4 regions of the Pseudobutyrivibrio sp. UC1225 genome follow, and region 4 is predicted to be linked to each of the others. Evidence: predicted binding sites of a transcription regulator. Region 4 holds the regulator's gene; each other region holds the start of a gene.
The links. Region 4 encodes Rex, which represses fermentation and respiration genes when NADH is low (regulators of the CRP and FNR family bind a similar motif). Its sites were predicted from a motif close to ATTGTTAANTANTTAACAAT; they were not measured.

Region 1 (6,337 bases), 350 kb from region 4:
CAGCAAGAGGTGAGGAGTACGACAGAATTCACGGCTTTGAAGCAGGAGTTGATGACTACGTGGTTAAGCCATTTTCACCAAAGGAGCTGATGATGCGCGTGAATGTTGTTACCAGTCGCAGCAAACCTGACGCTGGAGCAGCTATGGATGTTTTCAAATACGAAGGATTGGAAATTAATTTTACCGCTCGTACAGTTTCTATAGATGGAAAGAGAATCGAAATGTCTCCAAAGGAATATGAGCTTCTCTTTTATCTTGTTCGTAATAAGAATATTGCGCTCGAAAGAGAAAGACTTATTACTGAGGTATGGGGATATGACTATTATGGCGATGACAGAACGCTCGATACCCATATTAAGTTACTTAGAAACAGTCTTGGCGAATACAGAAAATTATTAATTACCCTTCGTGGCGTTGGCTACAGATTTGAAGCGTAATAATGGAGGGATTCTTTTGAGAAAAAGTCGTATTAGTATTAAATGGAAGACCTTTTCAATATTCCTGATTTTTACCATAGTGCTTTTAGGAGTACTATGGTTTTTTCAGATAGTCTACCTTGATGATTTCTATAAAATCATAAAAAGACAGGAAACAGAAACTGTTCTTAACAATGTAGAGGAATTGCTTTTATCGTCCAATGATAGTGACGATGATTGTTCTGACGATATAGAAAAGATCGCAGCAAACCATAATCTTGGAATTTTTATTACTGATGAAGATGGTAATTCTATCTACAATGCAGAGTACATCTATAATTCACAGATGTCCTCATTGCCACCGTTTCTTTTCGAAATTTTCTACGATGAGGCTGTGGCCAATGGTGGGGAGGCTGTTATAGAATATAAGGGCAGTGAGATGCAGAACAAAATTCGAGAGGTTCTTGATAGCATAGAAAAGCCTACTGAAGAAGAGGATGCCAACGCGGGACGAATCGCATATACGATACCTCCAAAGAGAGAGGAGCCAGGACAATTCCGTCAGAACATCGGAGACGATATGGCCGAATCAGTTATTTATGTGCGAGTAATCGATGTAGGTAGCTTTAAGCAGGTCATAATGATTAATTCTGTTTTGACCCCAGTGGATGCCACCGTTAGTACACTAAAGGCTGAGCTGAAATACATCTCAGTTATTATAATTATTATTGCTTTTATATTGGCAGTAATGCTTTCGCGAAGCCTGTCAAAATCCATAATTAAAATTAATGATGGAGCAAAGAAGCTGGCTGCTGGAGATTACTCTGTTAAATTCAATTCACATGATTACATGGAGGTGGCTGAGCTTTCAGATACTTTAAATTATGCAACATCCGAATTAGGAAAAGCCGACAGCTTTCAAAAGGAATTGATAGCAAATGTATCTCATGATTTGAGAACACCTCTTACAATGATTAAGGGATATGCAGAGGTAATGCGTGATATTCCTGGAGAAAACACACCGGAAAATGTGCAGGTTATTATTGATGAGACGGAGAGACTTTCAGGTCTTGTTAATGACATGCTAGATATCTCAAAACTTAAGGCAGGTACAATCACTATTCAGCCTGAGGATTATAATATTACTGAAAGTATTCGTCATGTTTTGGAGCGATATAATAAGCTTCGCGAGGTGGATGGATATACTATTGATTTTATATATGATGATGAAGTTATCGTATATGCGGACGAGCAGAAGATGTATCAGGTGCTTTATAACCTTATAAACAACGCTATTAATTATACGGGCGATGACAAGAAAGTAACTGTTATACAAAAGGTTATAGACAACAAGCTTCGAATAGAAGTAAAGGATACAGGACAGGGAGTTAAACAGGAGGATATCCCATACGTTTGGGATAGATATTATAAAGATTCATCAGCTCATAAACGAGCTATTCAGGGTACCGGCCTGGGGCTATCTATCGTAAAGAATGTACTTGAGCTTCATGGTGCTAAATATGGTGTCTTCTCTATAAAAGGTCAGGGCGCAACCTTCTGGTTTGAGATAACAATAAATCCTTTTGTTGAAGAGGATGAGGAATAGGAAAGGAAGAGATGTTTTCTAGGGACTTTAGCTTATGGCTAAAGTCCTTTTTTATTTTCAACCTGCTGATTACAGGATACCCATCAAGGCAGTGCATCAATGATACCCTTCGGCGCTTCGCGTCATTGACCCACTGCCTGTAGATGGGTATAAGGTAATCAAGCAGGCTTGAAAATGGGACTGTGGCATAGCCCAGAGAATAGATATACATAAATTTAGGGCAAATATGTGCTAAAACTGCGATTTACGGAAAAATGGTATGGTTTATGCATTTGTTACGTAGAGTTTTGATAAAGTGAGTATTATTTCGGGAACATAATCTTTTGTATGTGTAGTATTTAATGGGGATATTGGAATAAATGGATATTGGTTAAATTATGTGGATTTTTGATTACGGAAAAACAGTATATATTTGAGCATTGTTACGTAAATGAATCTCTTGTAAGAGTAGTTATTTCCTTTTTTGTAAAAACACTGTAGATTCCCCCAATATATGTGTGTTGAAGGCTGGTGGCATGCCACAGTCCCATTTTCAAGCAGGTAGAAAAAAGGATTCCAGCAAAACGCTAGAATCCTTAAACATTTTAATCCAAAACTCTTTCTTCAATTGGAATGTATTTCTTGTGCTGGCATACTGTCATGTATGCAGGTCTCATAATCTTACCCTTATGGCAAATCTCTTCCATGCGGTGAGCACTCCAGCCAGCGATACGAGCGATGGCAAAGATAGGAGTGAAGAGCTCTCCTGGAATGCCGAGCATCTGATATACGAATCCAGAATAGAAATCCACATTAGGTGAAACACCTTTATAAATCTTTCTCTCCTCAGCAATAATCTTTGGAGCAAGCTTTGCAACTAATTCGTAAAGACGATATTCCTTTTCCATGCCTTTTTCAATGGCAAGGTCTTCTACGAAGGAATGGAAGGTAAGAGCACGTGGATCTGAAACAGAATAGATAGCGTGTCCCATACCATAAATAAGCCCCTGTCGGTCAAAGGCTTCGCCGTGGAGAAGGTCACGAAGGTAATTACCAACCTCTTCCTCGTCTTCCCAATCCTTTAAGACTGATTTCATATCTTCAAACATCTTAACAACTTTGATATTGGCGCCACCGTGCTTTGGACCCTTAAGTGAACCAAGGGCAGCAGCAATAGCAGCGTATGTATCTGTACCTGAAGATGATACAAGGTGAGTAGTAAAGGTAGAGTTGTTACCACCACCGTGCTCCATATGAAGGATTAAAGCAACATCAAGAAGCTTTGCTTCAAGTGGAGTGAATTTACTATCAGGTCTAAGGCAGTGAAGAATGTTCTCTGCTGTAGAATAATCAGGTCTAGGCTGATGAATGATAAGTGAGTTTTCATTATAGTAATAATCATAGGCAGCGTAGCTGTAAACCGAAAGTAATGGGAAATTAGCTATGAGCTGCAAACACTGTCTTAAAACATTTGGTTCTGATGTATCATCAGCGTAATCATCATATGAATAAAGAGCAAGGACGGAACGGGCAAGTGAGTTCATCATGTCCTTTGAAGGGCTCTTCATAATCATGTCGCGAACAAAGTTCTGTGGGAGTGAACGGTAATGTGCCAGTATCCCCTTAAACTCGTTGAGCTGCTCAGTAGTTGGAAGAGTGCCAAATAAAAGAAGATATGCACACTCTTCAAAGCCAAAGTGCTGCTCCTGTGGAAGGTTTTTAACTAAGTCACGTACATTGTAGCCACGGTAGAAAAGCTGTCCGTCGCAAGGTACTTCCTTACCATCCACAAACTTCTTTGAATTAACCTCAGAAATCTCTGTGATACCAACAAGAACACCCTTACCATTAAGGTCACGGAGACCTCTTTTAACATCATAAGTAGTGTACAACTCTGGATCTATATATGAAGATTTTTTGGAAAGCTCCGCAAGCTTTTCCAATTCAGGAGTTATCTCGCTGTAATTCTCAATCACCATGTAACATTGTCCTCCTCAAAACTATTTCGCACTTTAGCGTGCTAAACTACAATTTAATGTATACTACCATAAATATGTGTAAATATACAAGGTTAATTGTGACATTTATTTAGGTTATTTTGCAAGAGAAATAGGCAAATTTAAGAAAAATTTTATAGTTAGCAAATTGCTTAATTTTATGTTTAAAAATTGTACAAATCATAAAACACTTTTTTTGTGAATTTATTGACAATAATTTGTGTAACGTCTAGAATGATAACTAGCGAAAATTAGTTTTTAGCCTTTATTTTATAGGGGTTAGCTAGTAAAAATTTATTTAGAAAAGTGAGGTAAAGACAAGATGGCTAATGTTGATTTAACAAAGTATGGCATCACAGGAACTACTAGCATTGTTCACAATCCTTCTTATGAGGATCTTTACAAGGCAGAGCTCGCAGATTCAAACGAGGGATTTGAAGTAGGTAAGGAAACAGAGCTTGGCGCTGTTAACGTTATGACAGGTATCTACACTGGACGTTCACCTAAGGATAAGTACATCGTTATGGATGAGAATTCTAAGGATACTGTTTGGTGGACAACAGAAGAGTATAAGAATGATAACCATCCAATGTCTGAAGAGGTTTGGGAGAAGGTAAAGGACCTTGCTAAGAAGGAGCTTTCTAACAAGGATCTTTACGTTGTAGATTTATTCTGCGGCGCAAACAAAGACACACGTATGGCAGTTCGTTTCATCGTTGAGGTTGCTTGGCAGGCTCATTTCGTTGAGAACATGTTCATTAAGCCAACAGCAGAGGAGCTTGCAAACTTCGAGCCAGATTTCGTAGTTTACAATGCATCAAAGGCTAAGGTTGAAAACTTCAAGGAGCTCGGTCTTAATTCTGAGACATGTGTAGCTTTCAATATTACAACTCGTGAGCAGGTTATCATCAATACATGGTACGGCGGAGAGATGAAGAAGGGTATGTTCTCAATGATGAACTACTTCCTTCCACTTAAGGGTATTGCTTCAATGCACTGCTCAGCTAACTGCGACATGGATGGAAAGCACACAGCAATCTTCTTTGGTCTTTCTGGAACAGGTAAGACTACACTTTCTACAGATCCAAAGCGTCGTCTTATCGGTGATGATGAGCACGGCTGGGATGACAACGGCGTATTCAACTTCGAAGGTGGTTGCTACGCAAAGGTTATCGGTCTTGATAAAGAGTCTGAGCCAGATATCTACAACGCAATCAGAAGAGATGCTCTTCTTGAGAACGTAACAGTTGATGGCGCAGGTAAGATTGATTTTGATGACAAGAGCGTTACAGAGAATACTCGTGTATCTTATCCAATCGACCACATCAACAATATTGCAGCTGAGGTAAACAAGGTTTCTGCTGGTCCTGATGCTGAAAACGTAATCTTCCTTTCAGCAGATGCATTCGGAGTACTTCCTCCAGTATCTATCCTTACACCAGAGCAGACAAAGTACTACTTCCTTTCAGGATTTACAGCAAAGCTTGCTGGTACTGAGAGAGGTATCACAGAGCCTACACCTACATTCTCCGCTTGCTTCGGTCAGGCATTCCTTGAGCTTCACCCAACAAAGTATGCTGAGGAGCTTGTTAAGAAGATGGAGAAGTCTGGAGCAAAGGCTTACCTTGTTAACACAGGATGGAATGGAACAGGAAAGAGAATCACAATTAAGGATACAAGAGGTATCATCGATGCTATCCTTAACGGTGACATCAAGAATGCTCCAACAAAGACAATTCCTATGTTCAACTTCGAAGTTCCTACAGAGCTTCCAGGTGTTGATCCTAAGATTCTTGATCCTAGAGATACATATGCTAACGCTTCTGAGTGGGAAGAGAAGGCAAAAGATCTTGCAGCTAGATTCAACAAGAACTTTGTTAAGTACACAACAAATGAGGCTGGTAAGGCACTTGTTTCTGCAGGTCCACAGCTCTAATTTGAAGCTTAACAATTATAAATTCTAATAATTTACCCACCTTGTGACATATTGTTACGAGGTGGGCTTATCTTTGGAATATAGGACTTCAATATAACTTTGTGAAAAATCTGTTCTTTATTTTGACACAAATATATTGTAATATAATTGCAGGTACAAGATACCGACTTTTACCTAACCTGGGATGTACGATTTAACTTATCCTTTTTGAACCTACATTTACTTTAAATGGAATGCTTATATTTCTAATCGGCTGTCAGGCCTCCTTTGCAGTGGAAGGCAAAAGATTAGTTGCGGCGATCCACCTAGCTGGCGCTAGGAGTCAATTGATAGGCCCGGCACCTCCGGGTTAGGTTTTAAAAGAAAACAGTAGCGGCTATGCGTTGCATAGTCGCTTTTTCTT
Region 2 (6,337 bases), on a different contig from region 4:
GAGAAGTACAACTTCAACAAGGCTGTATTCCCAGGTATTCAGGGTGGTCCACTTATGCACGTACTTGCTGGTAAGGCAGTATGCTTTAAGGAAGCACTTGATCCATCCTTCAAGGAATATGGACAGCAGATTGTAAAGAATGCTCAGGCGCTTTGCAAGGGCTTACAGGATAGAGGTATCAAGATTGTTTCTGGCGGTACAGACAATCACCTTATGCTGGTAGACCTTACTCCATTTGAGCTTACAGGAAAGGTTGTAGAGAAACTTCTTGACGATGCTCACATCACAGCCAACAAAAATACTATTCCAAACGATCCTAAGTCTCCATTCGTAACTTCTGGTATTCGTCTTGGTACTCCTGCAGCTACAACACGTGGTCTTAAGGAGGAGGATTTCGATAAGGTAGCTGAGGCTATCGCCATCGTTATCAAGGAGCAGGAAGCTGGAGTAGAGAAGGCTCGCGCTATTATTAAGGAGCTTACAGACAAGTATCCACTTCCAGGTGAGGCGGAATTTAAAGCTGAATTATAATATTGGATTTAATGCACAATACGTGGCATAATACACAAGTTGTGTAAAAATACACTAAATATACATAAATACATTGATAGTTATTGACAATAATATTAATCTGTACTAACTTTTTATTTAGCGGTTTATACATGCTGGGGAGCATATACAGAAAGGGATTAATATTATGAAAAAAAGTGTATTTAGCCTTTTGTTAGGGGTGATTGTACTTTTTATGACAATCAGCCCTAATTTTATTGCTCAGGCACATGAGCTTGAGAATGAGGCAAAAGAAAATGTTGTTAAAAGTGTTACCTTTTTAGCAAACGGAAATCCAGTATCTGATGGGGATACGGTTTCATTAAATGATGAATTTCAGGTAGAGTACAGGCTTGAATCTCCACTTTACATGAATTATTCAGATGAGGATAAAGAAGAGGGGCATATTTATCTGGCTGAGGGAGATGTTGTTGATCTTCCATCGATAATGAGCACAGCCTTCGATTTATCTAACATAGAAGATTTTGATCTTAATCTTGATGATGGAACAAAATTTGGAACAGTAAGTGTTTCACCATCTGGAGAGGTTAAGCTTACAGTTACTTATTCAGAAAATAAGAATGTAAATGATGTTGTAGTTGGCCTTACCTTAGGCCTAGATTCAAAGGTGGTTAAGGATAAGCAGCAGTATACTTTCCAGATTCCAGGAATTGCCCCAAAGACTATAACAGTAGATATGGATGATGACCCAGCTATTCCAACACCAGATCAGCCTGAGGATAAGCTTACACTTTCCAAGGATGGCGGTGTATTTGGAGAAGATGGAACTGCTAGCTGGCAGATTAATCTTAAAAACAACGGCTCAGAGCTGACAGATGTTGTATTGTACGATTTCTTTACAACAGATAAGACCACTGACCTTGAGCTTGTTACAGACTCTTTAATCGTGAAGGATGAGGCTGGAAATATTCTCAAGGAAGGTGTTGATTATACTCTTTCTTATGAGAAGGGGCGCAATGGCAAATCTAAGGGTGGCCAGAAGTACAGCTGGAAAATAGAATTCGGAAATGTTTCGGGCAATCAGAATTACACTGTAAGCTATGACACCAAGATAAACGCTTACGATAATTTCATCGAAAATAACCACACTATCCCTGTTAATAAGGCATGGGCAGAATACAGCTATCTTGATGGGGAAGAGCCTGTATTTATAAAGGGCATAACAGTTGAAAAAAAGGGTACTGGAAAGAATATTGTAGGCAATTCTGTACTTAATAAATATGCTTTGTCTTCAGACCCTGGTAAGCGTCAAATTTCATGGCAAATAGTTGCAAATAGAAACTTTAGAGAGCTTACCAACGCATCACTGACAGAAAAAATCGGTGAAGGCCAAAGGCTTGTAGAGGTTACATCTGTTAGAGTTAACGACAGTAAATGGAAGGTGTTGGCTAGAAATATTCAGCCTGTAAAGGTTTCTGATAATGAATACAGATTTGATTTCGGTGATTTGCTAAATGGTAATATGGCCGTTATCAATGTGGTTACTGAGATTACCGACGAAGAGGCTCCTGCATGGGAGGCTTCAAATCGTGAAAAGATATATAAGAATTATGCAATTTTGGATTCTGATCAACACAGTGGACTGACCTTTGCTGCAAGTACAAGGTGCAAATGGAACACTAAGATTTTACAGAAGAGTGGAAAAGTAAACGAAGCAAATAACAGCATTGAGTATAAAGTAGTAATTAATGCAGCAGGACAGACTCTTCCTGATAGATTAGAGCTTAAGGATACACTAGGAAAGAGCCTTACATTTGATCAGGATTCAGTGAAGCTTTATTTCGGACAGGTTAATTCTTCCACCAAGGAAGTAGAGCCAGGTGAGCTTATCGCCAGTGGCTACACAAAACAGTTCTCCATCGAAGGGGATAATCAGGTACTTACCTTAATTGCTCCAGAGTTTAAGGAGAACAATTATACTTATGTTCTTACTTACACTGTTACTCCTAAGGAAATTGTTAAAGATGGTGATTACACCAACAGCATTCAGCTTTTAGGTTACGGTGAGGAAGAAATTCAGAGAGTTGAGGAGACTATAGCTTATAAGAATTTTGGCGGAGGCTGGGCTGAGGATCCAAAGAAGCCATCTAAGACAGAACCTACACCAACACCAGTTGTAACACCTACACCAACACCACAGCCATCCTCTAATTCTTCTAATGGAAGTGGAAGTGGTTCATCGTCTTCATCAGGTTCATCCAGCTCGTCATCAGATGATCCAAATAAAGTAGTAGGCTACGGCGAGACTGTTATTTCAATTGGTTCAGATATGGTTCCTGGGGCTGCTATCGGAGGAACTGATACTGATACAATAAATGCTGGTAGTAGCTTGGCTAAAACAGGCGGTTTCATTGGTACAGTTGCAGGTTATCTTGCAGGTATCCTTCTCATTGTAGGTGGATGCATAATTGCTTTTGGCGGAAGAAAAAAAGCAGGTAATGAAAAATAAATCAATTATAAAATTAGTAGTTGGGATTACTCTGATTTCAATAGGGTTTGGGCTTATCCTAAGCTCAGTGCTTGTGAATGTAAAACAGCATATTGAGCAGGATAAGCTTATAGTTGAGTTCAAGGAGGCAATTGAAGCCTCAGAGACTCAGGAAGAAGCCTTTACAGAACCTACGTTGAATAATCCAGCCATCGAAGGAGATGTTCTATATAATTTAAGGATTCCATCAATAGAATCTGAAAATCCGGTCCGCGAGGGAATCAGCAAGGGTGTACTTGCTGATTCTCTCGGACACGAACCGGGGACAGCTTATATTGGTGAAAAGGGCAACTGTGTCATTGCCGGCCACAGAAATTACACCTTCGGAAAGTTTTTCAATCGTCTGGATGAGGTTCAGGTGGGAGACGAGATTTACGTTGATACCAAAACAGGTACACGTAAGTATATTGTTAAAGAAATAAAGGTTGTTGAGCCAGAGGATGTTTCTGTTTTGGAGTCGACTGATGAGGAGCAACTTACTTTATACACATGCACTCCAATTTATGTAGCAACACATCGACTTGTTATCATTGCAGATCCCGTTTGACACTTTCCACAGATTTTTCATACAGTTGTTGTATACTATTCCTATATTGAATAGGTGCATTCCAAAAGATAATACACACCTGTGTATTAATGGCGTTTTGTACTAGAATTTATACGGACTTAAGACACGAAACCTAATTGACATTTTTTTATCAATTAGGTTATATTTATATTCAGAGGAAACTCTAATTAGTCGTTGGAGTTTACTTAAACGAGGTTTATTACACACTCATTTAATTGCGTGGAGGAATAAATGGAAGACTATAAAGTAATAGAAGTAAAGCAGAGCATCTTTGAAGATAACGATGCAGATGCTGAGAAGCTTAGGGGCGAGCTTAAAGCTCAGAAGACATTTTTAGTTAATCTTATGTCTGCTCCAGGCTCAGGAAAGACCACCACTTTATGCCAGACAATCTCACGTCTTAAGGACGAGATGCAAATCGGCGTAATGGAGGCTGATATTGATTCTGATGTGGATGCTGCCACTATTCAAAAAGCTGGCGCTCGCGCAATTCAGATACACACAGGAGGCATGTGCCATTTGGATGCCGATATGACCCGTCAGGGACTTAAGGAGTTTGGCACAGAAGATTTAGATCTTGTCTTTCTGGAAAACGTTGGAAATTTGGTTTGTCCAGCGGAATTCGATACAGGTTCATTGAAGAATGCTATGATTCTCTCAGTTCCAGAGGGAGACGACAAGCCACTTAAGTACCCACTGATGTTTTCAGTATGTGATGTGGTGCTTATCAACAAATGTGACACCCTGCCGGTGTTCACGGAGTTCTCAAAAGAGGCTGTAAAAGAAAGAATTCACAAGTTAAATCCAAATGCAAAAGTCATATTTGTTTCGGCAAAAACTGGCGATGGCTTTGATGAATGGGTTGACTGGTTGAGGGGCCAAGTGAATTCTTTCGTTAATGATTAGTCTTTTTGAGGTTGAGTATAAATAGTTTAGTAAGGTTTTAGTTAAAAGGAGGAAATAAATAATATGGGTATGGGACCAGACCGTTTAGGAGATTTTTATCCAGATTGGGTAAATGAGTTAAAAGATGAGGATCTCCGTCCAGAGATTCTTCAGCTTGGTAAGGTAATCACAGACCGTGCAAAGATTAAGCTTGGTCTTCAGAAGATTACAAAGTACGATCCAGAGTACTGGGCTGTAGCAAACCTTGCACCTACAAAGGAGATCGCTGAGCTTGCACTTCAGATGGGTGGCATCAGAAAGCCTAAGACATTCAAGCAGATGCTTGAAATCACAGGTCTTGATGAGAAGACTCTTGAGGAGAGATTAGAGCAGGCTAGCTACACAGGTCTTTTAGAGTGGAACTATGAGAATGAAGCTCATGAGAAGCAGTGGGTTCTTCCAATGTTTGTTCCAGGTTCTGCTGAGTTCTCTAATATGAACAGAGATGTTCTTAAGGAGCACCCAGAGATGGGACGCTTCTTTGAACGTATGAGCCGTCTTCCACTTGAAGGGCTTACACATATGGTACCACCAGGAGGCGCTGGTGTAGGTATGCATGTTATCCCTGTAGAGGAAGCTATCGGCATGGATCAGGAAGCAATTGGACTCGAGAAGATTTCTTACTGGCTCGATAAGTACGAAGGAAAGTATGCAAAGTCTCCATGTTCATGCCGTCTTTCGAGACAGACATATAATGAAGGTTGTGCAGATGATCCAGAGGGTTGGTGTATCGCCGTTGGTGATATGGCTGACTATGTTGTTGAGACAAACAAGGGTGGCGTTTATATCACTAGAGAAGAGGCTCTTGATATTTTCAAGCAGGCTGAGGAGAACGGTTTTGTTCACCAGATTACTAATATCGATGGCGAGAACAAGATTTTCGCTATCTGTAACTGTAATGTAAATGTATGTTACGCACTTCGTACATCACAGCTTTTCAATACTCCTAACATGTCACGTTCAGCATATGTTGCTCACGTTACAGCCGAGGATTGTGTTGCTTGTGGTAAGTGTGTTGAGAATTGTCCAGCAGGTGCTGTTAAGCTTGGTCAGAAGCTTTGCACAGCTGATGGAAAGCAGGTTGAGTATCCAAAGCACGTTCTTCCAACAGAGAAGAAGTGGTCTACAGACGAGTGGGATGACGATTACAGAGACAACAATAGAATTAACTGCTATGAGACAGGTACAGCTCCATGTAAGACAGCTTGCCCAGCTCATATTGCTATCCAGGGTTACCTTCGTATGGCTGCTCAGGGACGTTACAAGGAAGCTCTTGCTCTTATTAAGCAGGACAATCCACTTCCAGCTATCTGCGGTCGTGTATGTAACAGACGTTGTGAGGCAGCTTGTACAAGAGGTACAGTTGATGAGGCTATCGCAATTGATGAGGTTAAGCGTTTCTTAGCTGAGATGGATCTCAAGGCTGAGACAAGATATATTCCAAAGAAGATTGTTCCTTCACAGAAGGGCGAGTTCAACGAGAAGATTGCTATCATTGGTGCAGGTCCTGCAGGTCTTTCATGTGCTTACTACTTAGCACTTAAGGGCTACAAGCCAACAATCTTCGAGAAGAGCAAGTATCCAGGTGGTATGCTCCGCTATGGTATTCCTTCATTCGTACTTGAGAACAACGTTATCGATGCTGAAATCGAAATCATCAAGGAGCTTGGTGTAGAGATTAAGTGTGGCGTTGAAGTAGGTAAGGATATTTCACTTGCAGAGCTTCGTTCACAGGGCTACAAGGCATTCTATGTAGCTATCGGTTG
Region 3 (6,337 bases), on a different contig from region 4:
ATCCTTACTTTTGATTTGGATAAAAATGATTATTACCGCCGTTTCCTCTACCATAAAGTTGACCAGGATTATAAGATTTCTGAGATAATATCATCCATGGAATTGGATGTCCTTGCAGATAAAGTTGATGGTTACACAATAGGAAATAGAAAAGTTGATTTAATTGGCAAAGAGGGACGACAGCTTAAGATTCATTTGAAGGATGAACTTACTGTTAAGAATGTTGAGGTTCTAAGAGTGTTCCTGGAAGAGAATGCCAATAGAATTGTGACTCTTTATCAGCAGAGAGACAAGGCTGCAAAACGATACTATGAGAAAATGTTTGCTGGCTGTCAAAAAGCACTCCTGGTGGATATTGGCTGGGCTGGTAGTGGTGCCATAGCTATTCGCCGTTTGTGCCGCGAAAAGTGGGATATTCCTTGCGACATCGTAGGCATGATTGCGGGTACCAACACGGTTCATAATGCTGAACCTTATCAGACAGAAACCTTCCTTCAAACAGGCGTAATGAACGCTTATCTATATTCTCAGAGCTTTAATCGTGACCTGTTGAAAAAGCATGATCCGTCAAAGGATTATAACGTTTTCTGGGAATTAATTCTTGGCTCTCCTACAAAGCAATTTAAGGGCTTTAAATTGTTGGAGAATGGTTCGATAGGTTATGATTTTGGAGATTACGATGATAATCTTGATGGCATAAAAGAAACCCAACAGGGAATCTTTGATTTTTGTAAAGACTACCTTGCCTCCTTTGGTTCACCAGAGAATGGTCTATATAAACAGCTGTATAGAATCAGCGGTAGAGATGCATATTCACCATTAATTGCTGCATCTGGAAACAAAGAAGTATATCTTAAAACTATACGAGATAAATTTAAATTGGAACCAAATGTCGTATAAAAATTTATCAACACCGTGTGTCAAATCGGACACATGGTGTTTTTTATATAAATGATACTAAATCGGTAGGAAAGCAACAGAAAATTTTCGTTTCTGAAAGTTCTGTTAAATATTTATTAATAGAAGGTTAATCTTTGGTATAACTACTGTGAACTTCCGTTTTTAAGCTATTTCACATGCTATTCTTTGTAAAAGAACTATTATTTATCCCCCTGTAGTTTGGGAGGAACAGGTTATGTGGAATAAGCTATTTAAAAAGAAAAATTTACGCTCATTATTAGGCGGTACTCTCATTGCAAGTATTATTATTTTTAGTGCGGTGGGAGCCATTAAAAGCTATCTTGATTCATCCTATTTACTTAGTATCAAGGAAGATGCTGTGCCTTTGGCAATGCAGGGAATTTACAAGTATTGTCCAACCAGCATAAACGGACAGGTACTGTATTGTTCTAATCAGGCGACGCCCGGAGAGGTAAAGGATGGCATATGCTTTAATGAAACTAAAGTCATGTCTACCACGGCAGGTTCGTGGGATTCTGTGCAGGTATGCGATCCCTCTGTTGTAGAAGGTAACTTTATTTATATGGGAAAACCGTATAAGTATTTGATGGCATATTTAGGCTGTGCCACATATGATTGCACCGCTAATGAAATTGGCTTTGCAGTATCAAATAATCTGGCAAGCTGGCGTAAAACTGGACGTGTAGTAGAAGCTATCAGAGATGGACACTGGGGCGTAGGTCAGCCATCGTTGATAAACTATAACGGTATAATTTATCTGTTCTATACCAGCGGAACTGTATCCCAGACCACAACCTTTGTAGAACAACTAGACTGCACTGATTTAGGAAATGTACAGCATCTTGGAAAGAAACAGATTACATGCAGCTATGACTTTATAAGCAACGCTGATTTTGCCTTTACAGATGATGCATTATATATGACCTGTGACACACATCCTTTCCCTGGTGGAGCTTTGAACTTTATATCTGGAACACAATCAGTTTATATGGCGCCATGGAATGGAACCTTCGAATCACTAGATAGCTTGGCATGGGATAGAATAGCATTGATTGGAGCAGAGACTACCGGTCATGGACGTAATCACAATGGCTGCTTCTCTAGAGATGGTTCGGGAAGACTGGCAGCAAGGGTATTATATGTATCAACAGCAGATGAGATAGGAACCTGGAGTCAAAATCTGTTTACTTACAGATTTACGGCGGTGGCCTTTTAAATGGCTTGTTAAGAATTTAACGTAAATTTTCATACGTATAGACACAATTTGGAAACCGTAGATATATACTGCGGTTTCCATTTTTGCGTAAAATCAAGGTTTTTTGATAATTATTTAACGAGCGGAGTGTGAGAATTGAACGAATAGAATTGATATATTCTGAAAATAACTTATTCTGTGATTATTCTGTGAAAATTTTTATTTGAAAATGTGTCTCACATATGATAAGATTTTACCATCGACGGCGTATTGAGGTTTATTTTTTTTGTCCGAGCTCGTTAAAAAATTAACAGTTTGAGTAGTGCTAAATTGTACAAAATGCACAAGCTGGTAATAAAAGGAGCTGAGATATTTAAAAGTAATGCCCGCAATCGACCGAAAACAAACAAAAAGTATTTCTTAAAAAGGAGAAAGAAAAACATGGGAAAAAAAGTAGTTATTGCTAGCGCATGTAGAACAGCCATTGGTACAATGGGCGGATCACTTAGCAACACTCCAGCAGCAGACTTAGGTGCTATCGTAATTAAGGAAGCAGTTAAGAGAGCTGGTATCAAGCCAGAGGACGTAGATCACGTATACATGGGTTGCGTTATCCAGGCAGGTCTTGGACAGAACGTTGCTCGTCAGGCTACATTAAAGGCTGGTCTTCCAAATGAAGTAACAGCAGTTACAACAAACGTTGTTTGTGGTTCTGGTCTTAACTGTGTTAACCAGGCAGCACAGATGATTATTGCAGGTGATGCAGACGTAGTAGTAGCAGGTGGTATGGAGAACATGTCATTAGCTCCATTCGCACTTCCAAATGGTCGTTATGGTTATAGAATGACATGGCCATCAAACAGCCAGGGTGCTTTAGTAGATACAATGGTAAAGGATGCTCTTTGGGATGCATACAATGATTACCATATGATTAAGACAGCTGATAACGTAGCTGAGCAGTGGAAGCTTACAAGAGAAGAGCTTGATGAGTTCGCTGTTAACTCTCAGAACAAGGCTTGCGCAGCTATCGAAGCTGGTGCATTCAAGGATGAGATTGTTCCTGTAGAAATCAAGAAGAAGAAGGAAACAATCGTATTCGATACAGACGAAGGCCCAAGACCTGGTACAACAATCGAAGGTCTTGCTAAGCTTAAGGCTCTTTATCCAGACGGAGTTGTTACAGCTGGTAATGCTTCAGGTATCAACGATGGTGCAGCTGCACTCGTAGTTATGTCTGAGGAGAAGGCTAAGGAGCTTGGTGTTAAGCCACTCGTTACATTCGTAGCTGGTGCTCTTGGCGGATGCGCTCCAGAGATCATGGGTGTTGGTCCTGTTCCAGCAACAAAGAAGGCTCTTGCTAAGGCTGGTCTTACAATCAATGATCTTGATGTATATGAGGCTAACGAGGCATTTGCAGCACAGTCTGTAGCAGTTGGTAAGGAGCTTGGCTTCGATCTTAACAAGCTCAATCCAAACGGTGGTGCTATCGCTCTTGGACATCCAGTTGGAGCTTCAGGTGCTCGTATCCTTGTAACTCTTATTTACGATATGATTCACAACCCAGAGTACAAGAAGGGTCTTGCTACTCTTTGCATCGGTGGTGGTATGGGATGTGCTACTATTATCGAGAAGTATGAAGGTTAATTTAGAAAGTATTTAATTTTAAATATACGGAGGACATTAAAATGAAGGTAGGCGTAATTGGCGCAGGTACAATGGGCCAGGGCATTGCTAAGGCATTCGCTCAGGTTGATGGCTATGAAGTAGCTCTTTGCGATATTAAGCAGGAGTGGGCTGAAGGCGGAAAAGACAAGATTGCTAAGGGTTATGCAAGACTTGTTGAAAAAGGAAAGATGGAGCAGGCAGCAGTAGATGCTATCCTCGCTAAGATCACACCAGGTCTCAAGGAGAACCTTTGCAAGGATTGTGACCTTATCGTTGAGGCTGCTTTCGAGAATATGGAAGTTAAGAAGACAACATTCAAGGAGCTTGATGAAATTGCTAAGCCAGAGTGCATCTTCGCTTCAAACACATCTTCACTTTCAATCACAGAGATTGGTAACGGTCTTAACCGTCCAATGATTGGTATGCACTTCTTCAACCCAGCTGACAGAATGAAGCTTGTTGAGGTTATCGCTGGTGTTAACACACCTGCTGAGACAGTAGATGCTATCAAGAAGATTTCTGAGGAGATCGGAAAGACTCCTGTACAGGTTAACGAGGCTGCTGGTTTCGTAGTAAACCGTATCCTTATCCCAATGATCAACGAAGCTGCTTTCATCAAGATGGAAGGTGTTTCTGATATCGCTGGTATCGATGCTGCTATGAAGCTCGGTGCTAACCACCCAATGGGACCACTTGAGCTCGGCGATTTCATCGGTCTTGATATCTGCCTTGCAATCATGGACGTTCTTTACAACGAGACAGGTGACAGCAAGTATCGTGCTTGCCCACTTCTTCGTAAGATGGTTCGTGGTGGTAACCTTGGATGCAAGTCTGGTAAGGGATTCTACGTATACAACGCAGATCGTACTAAGACAGCAGTTGATGCACAGTAATTAAAAAAAAGGAGATTCAGATCATGGATTTTACATTAGATAAGAAGCATGAGATGGCTAGACAGTTGTTCAGAGAGTTCGCTCAGAACGAAGTTAAGCCAATGGCTCAGGAAATTGATGAGACAGAGCAGTTCCCACGTGAAAACGTAGAGAAGATGATGAAGTACGGTTTCATGGGTATTCCAATTCCAAAGGAGTACGGCGGACAGGGCTGTGACGTTCTTACATACGTTATGTGCGTAGAGGAGCTTTCAAAGGTTTGCGGTACAACAGGTGTTATCGTTTCTGCACATACATCACTTTGCTGCGATCCTATCCTCACATACGGTACAGAGGAGCAGAAGCAGAAGTACTTAGTACCACTTGCAAGTGGTAAGAAGCTTGGTGCTTTCGCACTTACAGAGCCAGGTGCTGGTACAGATGCACAGGGCGCTCAGTGTAGAGCTGACGAAGATGGAGATTCTTGGGTACTTAACGGTTCTAAGTGCTTCATCACAAACGGTAAGGAAGCTGATGTTTACATCGTATTCGCTGTAACAGATATCGTTGAGGATGCTAAGGGACGTAAGTCTAAGAAGTTCTCAGCTTTCATCGTTGAGAAGGATACACCTGGATTTACATTCGGTACAAAGGAGAAGAAGATGGGTATCCGTGCTTCTTCTACATACGAGCTTATCTTCCAGGATTGCCGTATTCCAAAGGAGAACCTCCTCGGCGCAAGAGGCAAGGGCTTTGGTATCGCTATGCACACACTTGATGGTGGACGTATTGGTATCGCTGCTCAGGCACTTGGTATTGGCGAAGGTTCAATCGATGCAACAATCGAGTTCGTAAAGGAAAGAAAGCAGTTTGGTCGTCCAATCGCTGCATTCCAGAACACAGCATTCCAGCTTGCTGATATGAAGGCTCGTATGGATGCTGCTAAGTATCTTGTATACAACGCTGCTTGCACAAAGGACGTTTATACACAGGATCACAAGACAAGCTACTCTATCGAGGCAGCTGAGGCTAAGCTTTTCGCAGCTGAGGCAGCTATGGCTGTTACTACAAAGGCTGTACAGCTTCACGGTGGTTACGGTTATACAAGAGAGTACGATGTTGAGCGTATGATGCGTGATGCTAAGATCACAGAGATCTACGAAGGTACATCTGAGGTTCAGAGACTTGTTATCTCTGGCGCTATGCTTAAATAAGATTGTTTATTATCGTGTAAATAAAAGGAGATTAAATACATGAATATCGTAGTATGTATTAAACAGGTTCCTGACACAAAGGGCGGCGTAAAGTTTAACCCAGATGGAACTCTTGATAGAGCATCAATGCTCGCAATTATGAATCCAGATGATAAGGCAGGTCTTGAGGCTGCTCTTAGAATTAAGGATGAGACAGGCGCAAAGGTTACAGTTCTTACAATGGGACTTCCAAAGGCTGATGATATGCTCCGCGAAGCACTTGCTATGGGTGCTGATGAGGCAGTTCTTGTTACAGATAGACGCCTTGGTGGTGCTGATACTTGGGCTACATCTTCAACAGTTGCAGCAGCAGTTAAGAAGCTTGATTATGACCTCATTATCACAGGTCGTCAGGCTATCGATGGTGATACAGCTCAGGTTGGTCCACAGATCGCTGAGCACCTTGCACTTCCAGTTATCTCTTATGCAGA
Region 4 (6,337 bases):
CGAAAACAATGAATTCTAACATCTTATATTTTACCATAATGACAAAGAAAAGACTAAACTTTATGAAGCTTAGTCTTTAAAATTCATAGATTATTCAGATTCATCTGAAGTTGCATCTTCAGAGTTATTAGATTCTTTTGTTTCCTTTGACACAGCCTCCAAATCCACATCTTCTAAATCAACGTTAGATAAATCAGCTACTTCAGCATCTGTCGATTTTTTGGGTGCAGCATCATCGATTTTATCATCGGCTATACCAATATAAAAGTCGCCATTTTGCATATCAAAGAGATTTAAAACTTCCATTCCAAATACATCATGCATATATGAATATATTTCTTTATTATTTATCTCTCGATTATGCTTTCTAATAACATTTTTTTTGAGCTGAACACGGATATCTTTTATCCAATTTGTGATTTCTTCAGCCTCTGAAGAATTAGTCCTAAGCTTATCATAACAAAAATCCATGGTTGCCATCATAAGCTCTCTGTTTACCTCATCAGTTTGGGCAGGTAAATCCTTCTGTTCGTCTTCGGCAGCAGCAATCCTCTCGTTACATTCTTCAAGAAGTCTTTTATCATCGTCAAGTTTCTTTGAAACCAAGTCAGAGGTGCCCTCCATATTTTCCATAACGGAAGCCATAAGACTTTCTTTTACTTTTTTTAAATCCTTTAATTCCTTTTTGAGCTCAGCATCTCTTTTGAGGAGCTCATTTTCTTTTGTTTCTAAATCTTTAACGGTATCAGGCTTGCCTCCTAAGGCAAAAAGCCTGTGCCATTTTTGATCTAAAATAAGCATTGGAACCTTGATTTTAGCAATTGCACTTTGAAAATCATGTTCTGCCATAAAATCACCTACTTATTTTGCTTGGTAATATTATATGATAACTGCATTAAGCTGTCAGAAAGATGAACATTTTCAATAACAACATCTGGAATATCATCCAAATCAACATGAGCAAAGTTCCAAATAGCGTGAACGCCAAGTGAAACCAGCTTTAAAGCTGTTGATTTTGCATTTGCCTTTGGAAGTGTGAGGGCTGCAATTTCAACATCATTATTCTTAATAAATTCTGGTAATTCATCAAGCATCTGGATAGGTAAATCCCTAACCATTTTACCTTTTAAATCAGGGTTTGTATCAAATAAACCGATAATCTTGAAACCAACTCGTTCAAATTTAACATATCCTGCAATAGCCTGGCCAAGATTACCAGCACCAATAACTATAACGTTATGAGTCTCATTAACACCAAGGATATTTCCAATTTCGTCATGAAGATAAGCTACATTGTAACCATAGCCCTGCTGGCCAAAGCCGCCGAAATTGTTAAGATCCTGTCTTATTTGAGATGCCGTAACGTGCATACGCTTGCTTAAATCATTTGAAGAAATGCGTTCAACACCATCATCTAGAAGCTCTCCTAAGTATCTATAGTATCTAGGAAGTCTCCTGATTACTGCCTGCGAAATCTGTTTGTCCAAAATAAACGCCTCCTAATAAAAGATTAATTTTATTATAGGGTTCGCAAAAAAGTTTGTCAACAAATTAACAATTTATACGCTATATACTACTGATTTCCTCCCACTGTTGGTATAGGTTATCAAGTTTAGCATTTATTTCGTTCTGTTTAGCAGTCAATTCATTTAATTTAGCTGAATTGGTCATATTCTCAGGCTTGATAAATTCCTCGTCTATAGAGGCTTTCTCAGCTTCAAGCTGTTCTATTTCTTCTTCAATCTTTGAAATACGATTCTGAAGCTTTCTTTTCTCTGCTTCGATACGCTTCTGTTCCTTGAAGTCCAGCTTTGCAGCTGTTTCTTCCTGATTTGTTCCAGAGCCCTGAGACACGCTTGATGTAGATGAATTGCCATATAACTGCTCTTTCTTGGCAATGTATTCATCATAGTTACCAAGATATTTTGTCAGTCCACCATTTGAAAGCTCCAAAATGGTATTGGCGGTTTTATTTACAAAATATCTATCGTGACTTACATATAAAAGAGTACCATCATATTCATTAAGCGCCTCTTCAAGCATCTGTTTTGAATCCATATCCAAGTGGTTGGTAGGCTCATCGAGAATCAGAAGGTTTGATTTTGAAAGCATAAGCTTTGCAAGAGATACTCTTCCTCGTTCACCACCTGATAAATCACTGATACGCTTGAAAACATCATCCTCAGTAAACATAAAGGCTGCTAAAGTGTTTCTAACCTTTGTTTCTGTAAGGAAAGGATAAGCATCGTGAAGCTCACTGAAAATTGTATTAGATTCAGTAAGTCCCTGCTGCTCCTGATCGTAGTAGCCTACAGTTACATTTGCACCAAAACGAATCTCACCGGATTCGAAATCAGTAAGACCATTTATACATTTTAAAATTGTAGTTTTGCCTGTACCGTTATCACCTAAGATAGCGATTCTATCGCCCTTATGGACGTCAAAAGATAAATCTGTAAAGATGTTTTTATCGTCATAAGATTTGGTTACATGGGAAAAATCAAGAACATCCTTACCGCTTTCTTTTTCAATCTCAAGAGTAAGACGCATTTTTGGTAAATCCTTATCAGGTGCATCCATTACATCCATTTTATCAAGAAGCTTTTTACGGCTTTCAGCTCTTTTGATAGATTTTTCTCTATTGTATGACTGAAGCTTTTCAATTACTGCCTTCTGATGTTCTATTTCCTTCTGCTGCTTTTCATAAGCATTTTCGTAGGAAATCTGAGCAAGCTCTTTCTGAGCAACAAAGGATGAGTAATTACCAGTATATACACTGGTTCTGCCGTAAGATAAATCAACTACATGGTCAGCGATTTTATCAAGGAAATATCTATCGTGGGCAACAATTACAACAGCACCTTTATAGGAAGCCAGATATCCTTCCAACCACATTATAGAATTTAAATCCAGGTGGTTTATAGGCTCATCAAGAAGAAGTAAATCTGGTGAAGATGCCAGCAATCGACCAAGACTTACTCTTGTTTTCTGACCGCCCGAGAGCTCATTCATACTTTTCGAAAGATCGTCACCCTCAAAGCCTAAACCTTTAAGAATACCTACAGCTTCAGAACGGAAGGTGTATCCTCCCTTTAAATCAAACTGATGCTGAAGCTTATGATAATCCTCCATAAATGCTTCCATCTCTTCATGAGAAAGCTGACTCATTTGCTGTTCCATTTCTGTCAGGCGCTTTTCCATTGAAAGAAGGTCTTCTCTGGCACCAAGAACAGTGTCTAATATATTGCTTCCGAAGGAATCCTCTTGATACTGAGCCAAGTAGCCCATTGTGGCATCTTTTTTTAAAGTAACTTCTCCGTCATCTGCTGGAAGTTCTCCGATTATAATTTTAAGGAGTGTTGATTTGCCGGTACCATTGTTTCCGACAATAGCAACCTTTGAACCTTCGTCTACTGTAAATGTAGCATCTTTAATTATTGAATCCTCGCCAAAGGATTTATAAATATGTGAAACATTAAGTAACATGATTTTTTCCTTAAAAAATGCGCCCGACAAAGAGCCAGGCGCATTAAAATAGCTAGCTAATTAGTTTTACTGTACGTCCTTGATAGAGAAGCTAATACGTCCCATCTTGTCCTTGCCAAGGCAAACAACCTTAACAGTATCGCCAAGTGTAAGAACATCTTCTACTCTATCAATTCTCTCCTTAGCAATCTTAGAAATGTGAACCATTCCTTCCTTGCCTGGAGCAAACTCGATGAATGCACCGAATTCTTTAATGCTGACAACCTTACCTGTAAGAATCTGATCCTTCTCGAAATCTGTAGTAATGATTTCAATCATCTTCTTAGCCTCATCCATCTTAGCAGCATCTGTACCGCAGATAGAAACGTTGCCTTCATCTGTAATATCAATCTTAACATCACATCTTGCAATGATTTCGTTGATTGTCTTTCCACGCTGTCCAACAACATCACCAATCTTCTCTGGATCGATAGAAAGCTGAATAATCTTTGGAGCGTACTCGCCAACCTGTGGACGTGGCTCAGCGATTGCCTTGCTCATGCAGTTGTCCATGATGAAGAATCTAGCTTCACGACAACGAGCGATAGCGCCCTCAACGATTGGACGTGTAAGACCGTGAATCTTAATATCCATCTGGATAGCTGTGATACCTTCCTTAGTACCAGTAACCTTGAAGTCCATATCTCCGAAGAAGTCCTCAAGACCCTGAATATCTGTAAGAAGTACGAAATCGTCATCTGTATCACCTGTAACAAGACCACAAGAGATACCAGCTACCATAGCCTTAAGTGGAACACCAGCAGCCATAAGTGACATACAAGATGCACATGTAGAAGCCATTGATGTAGAACCGTTTGACTCAAATGTCTCTGAAACGGCACGGATTGCATATGGGAACTCCTCTGGTGTAGGAAGTACAGGGAGAAGTGCTCTCTCTGCAAGTGCACCGTGACCAATCTCACGACGTCCTGGTCCTCTAGAAGGCTTTGTTTCACCTACTGAGTATGCAGGGAAATTGTAGTGGTGCATATATCTCTTCTCTGTAACGAAGGCATCAAGACCATCAATCTTCTGTGCCTCTGAAAGAGGAGCGAGTGTTACTACGTCACAAATCTGTGTCTGACCACGTGTGAACATTGATGAACCGTGAACACGTGGAATAATATCAACCTCAGCTGCAAGTGGACGAATCTGATCAAGCTGACGTCCATCTGGACGCTTATGATCCTTAAGAATCATCTTGCGAACTGTCTTCTTCTCGTACTGATAAATAGCCTCACCAAGAACTGCAAGCCATTCTTCATTCTCTGCAAAAGCTTCCTCAAGACGCTCTGTAATCTGACGAATATTCTCCTCACGAACCTGCTTCTCATCTGTGAATACAGCTTCCTCCATCTCTGTTGGAGGAACGATTTCTTTCATCTTAGCAAAAAGCTCTTCTGGAATAGCACATGATGTGTACTCGTGCTTTGGCTTACCACATTCCTTAACCATCTCATCGATGAAGTTGATGATTGTCTGGTTAACATCGTGGCACTTGTAGATAGCTTCAATCATCTTATCCTCAGGGATGATGTTAGCACCAGCCTCAATCATGATTACCTTTTCTCTTGTAGAAGCAACTGTAAGCTTAAGGTCGCCCTTATCCCACTGCTCCTGTGAAGGGTTAACGATTAACTCACCATCAACCATACCCATCTGTGTCATAGCACATGGACCATCAAATGGGATATCTGAAATACATGTTGAAATAGCAGCACCAAGCATAGCAACAAGCTCTGGACGGCACTGTGGGTCAACAGCCATAACCATATTGTTAAGTGTAACGTCGTTACGATAATCCTTTGGGAAAAGTGGACGCATAGGTCTGTCGATAACACGAGATGTAAGAACTGCGTTCTCAGATGCCTTACCTTCTCTCTTATTAAATCCACCTGGAATCTTACCTACTGCGTATGTCTTCTCTTCGAACTCTACTGAAAGAGGGAAGAAATCGATGCCATCACGTGGCTTATCAGATGCTGTAGCAGTTGAAAGAACTGTTGTATCACCATACTGAATAAATGCTGCTCCATTAGCCTGAGCTGCAACTCTGCCGATATCTACACGAAGTGTTCTACCAGCTAAATCCATTGTAAATGTCTTCATGGTTTTCTCCTTATAAACTTAAATTATATTAAGCTCTAACCCGAAACTACTGAAAATGAAGCGAACTTCTAGAACCTTGACTTATTATAAGTCTTTCGCTAACAAATTCAGTGGCTTCGGATTGGGCTCGAAAACTAAATCATAGAAAAATGAGCGGAGAATACACTCCGCTCGTATAGATTACTTTCTTAAGCCAAGACGCTCAATAATTGAACGATATCTCTCAATATCTGTGTTCTTAAGGTATGCAAGAAGGTTTCTTCTCTTACCAACCATCTTCATCATACCACGACGTGAATGATGATCACCTGGGTTAGCCTTAAGATGCTCTGTAAGCTCTGAGATACGAGCTGTAAGAACTGCAATCTGAACCTCTGGAGAACCTGTGTCACCAGCTGTTCTAGCGTACTCATTGATAATTGCCTGCTTCTTCTCTTTTGTAATCATTTTAATTACCTCCTAATAAAACTATTAATATGCCGTAACTAAGGAAAGGTCGGAGTGTCCAAAACCTGAGTTACAGTAAATCGTACTTTAGTATAATAGCACAGCCAGTAAAATATGTAAACAAAGAAAAAATCATAAACTAGCTTATATTAAAGCTGTACCATATCCTGAATGGCATATTCTGATATATTGCCTATTTTACCGCTATTTACATATATTGTAGAAAAATCATAATTCACTGCAAAATAAATATTTC

Region 1: pckA (phosphoenolpyruvate carboxykinase (ATP)) is a predicted target of Rex. The motif match lies at 4,194-4,213, and genes of this name have one in related genera.
Region 2: hypB (hydrogenase nickel incorporation protein HypB) is a predicted target of Rex. The motif match lies at 3,742-3,761, and genes of this name have one in related genera.
Region 3: BMZ41_RS08155 (acetyl-CoA C-acetyltransferase) is a predicted target of Rex. The motif match lies at 2,412-2,431, and genes of this name have one in related genera.

Annotation. Positions count from the first base shown of each region.
Region 1 covers NZ_FOVQ01000001.1:565,799-572,135, reverse strand. Annotated here, with positions in the region: gene BMZ41_RS02675 (response regulator transcription factor) at 1-437, shown strand, start outside; gene BMZ41_RS02670 (sensor histidine kinase) at 454-2,022, shown strand; gene BMZ41_RS02665 (citrate/2-methylcitrate synthase) at 2,607-3,980, opposite strand; gene pckA (phosphoenolpyruvate carboxykinase (ATP)) at 4,321-5,934, shown strand; RNA gene ssrS (6S RNA) at 6,108-6,289, shown strand.
Region 2 covers NZ_FOVQ01000002.1:140,243-146,579, forward strand. Annotated here, with positions in the region: gene glyA (serine hydroxymethyltransferase) at 1-531, shown strand, start outside; gene BMZ41_RS03580 (collagen binding domain-containing protein) at 698-3,019, shown strand; gene BMZ41_RS03585 (class D sortase) at 3,009-3,605, shown strand; gene hypB (hydrogenase nickel incorporation protein HypB) at 3,858-4,532, shown strand; gene BMZ41_RS03595 (FAD-dependent oxidoreductase) at 4,602-6,337, shown strand, end outside.
Region 3 covers NZ_FOVQ01000005.1:84,701-91,037, forward strand. Annotated here, with positions in the region: gene BMZ41_RS08145 (HAD family hydrolase) at 1-900, shown strand, start outside; gene BMZ41_RS08150 (glycoside hydrolase family protein) at 1,136-2,137, shown strand; gene BMZ41_RS08155 (acetyl-CoA C-acetyltransferase) at 2,558-3,760, shown strand; gene BMZ41_RS08160 (3-hydroxyacyl-CoA dehydrogenase NAD-binding domain-containing protein) at 3,802-4,674, shown strand; gene BMZ41_RS08165 (acyl-CoA dehydrogenase) at 4,698-5,867, shown strand; gene BMZ41_RS08170 (electron transfer flavoprotein subunit beta/FixA family protein) at 5,907-6,337, shown strand, end outside.
Region 4 covers NZ_FOVQ01000001.1:215,716-222,052, forward strand. Annotated here, with positions in the region: gene BMZ41_RS01075 (hypothetical protein) at 91-849, opposite strand; gene BMZ41_RS01080 (redox-sensing transcriptional repressor Rex) at 858-1,490, opposite strand; gene abc-f (ribosomal protection-like ABC-F family protein) at 1,567-3,486, opposite strand; gene BMZ41_RS01090 (polyribonucleotide nucleotidyltransferase) at 3,553-5,634, opposite strand; gene rpsO (30S ribosomal protein S15) at 5,815-6,081, opposite strand; gene BMZ41_RS01100 (DUF4340 domain-containing protein) at 6,231-6,337, opposite strand, start outside.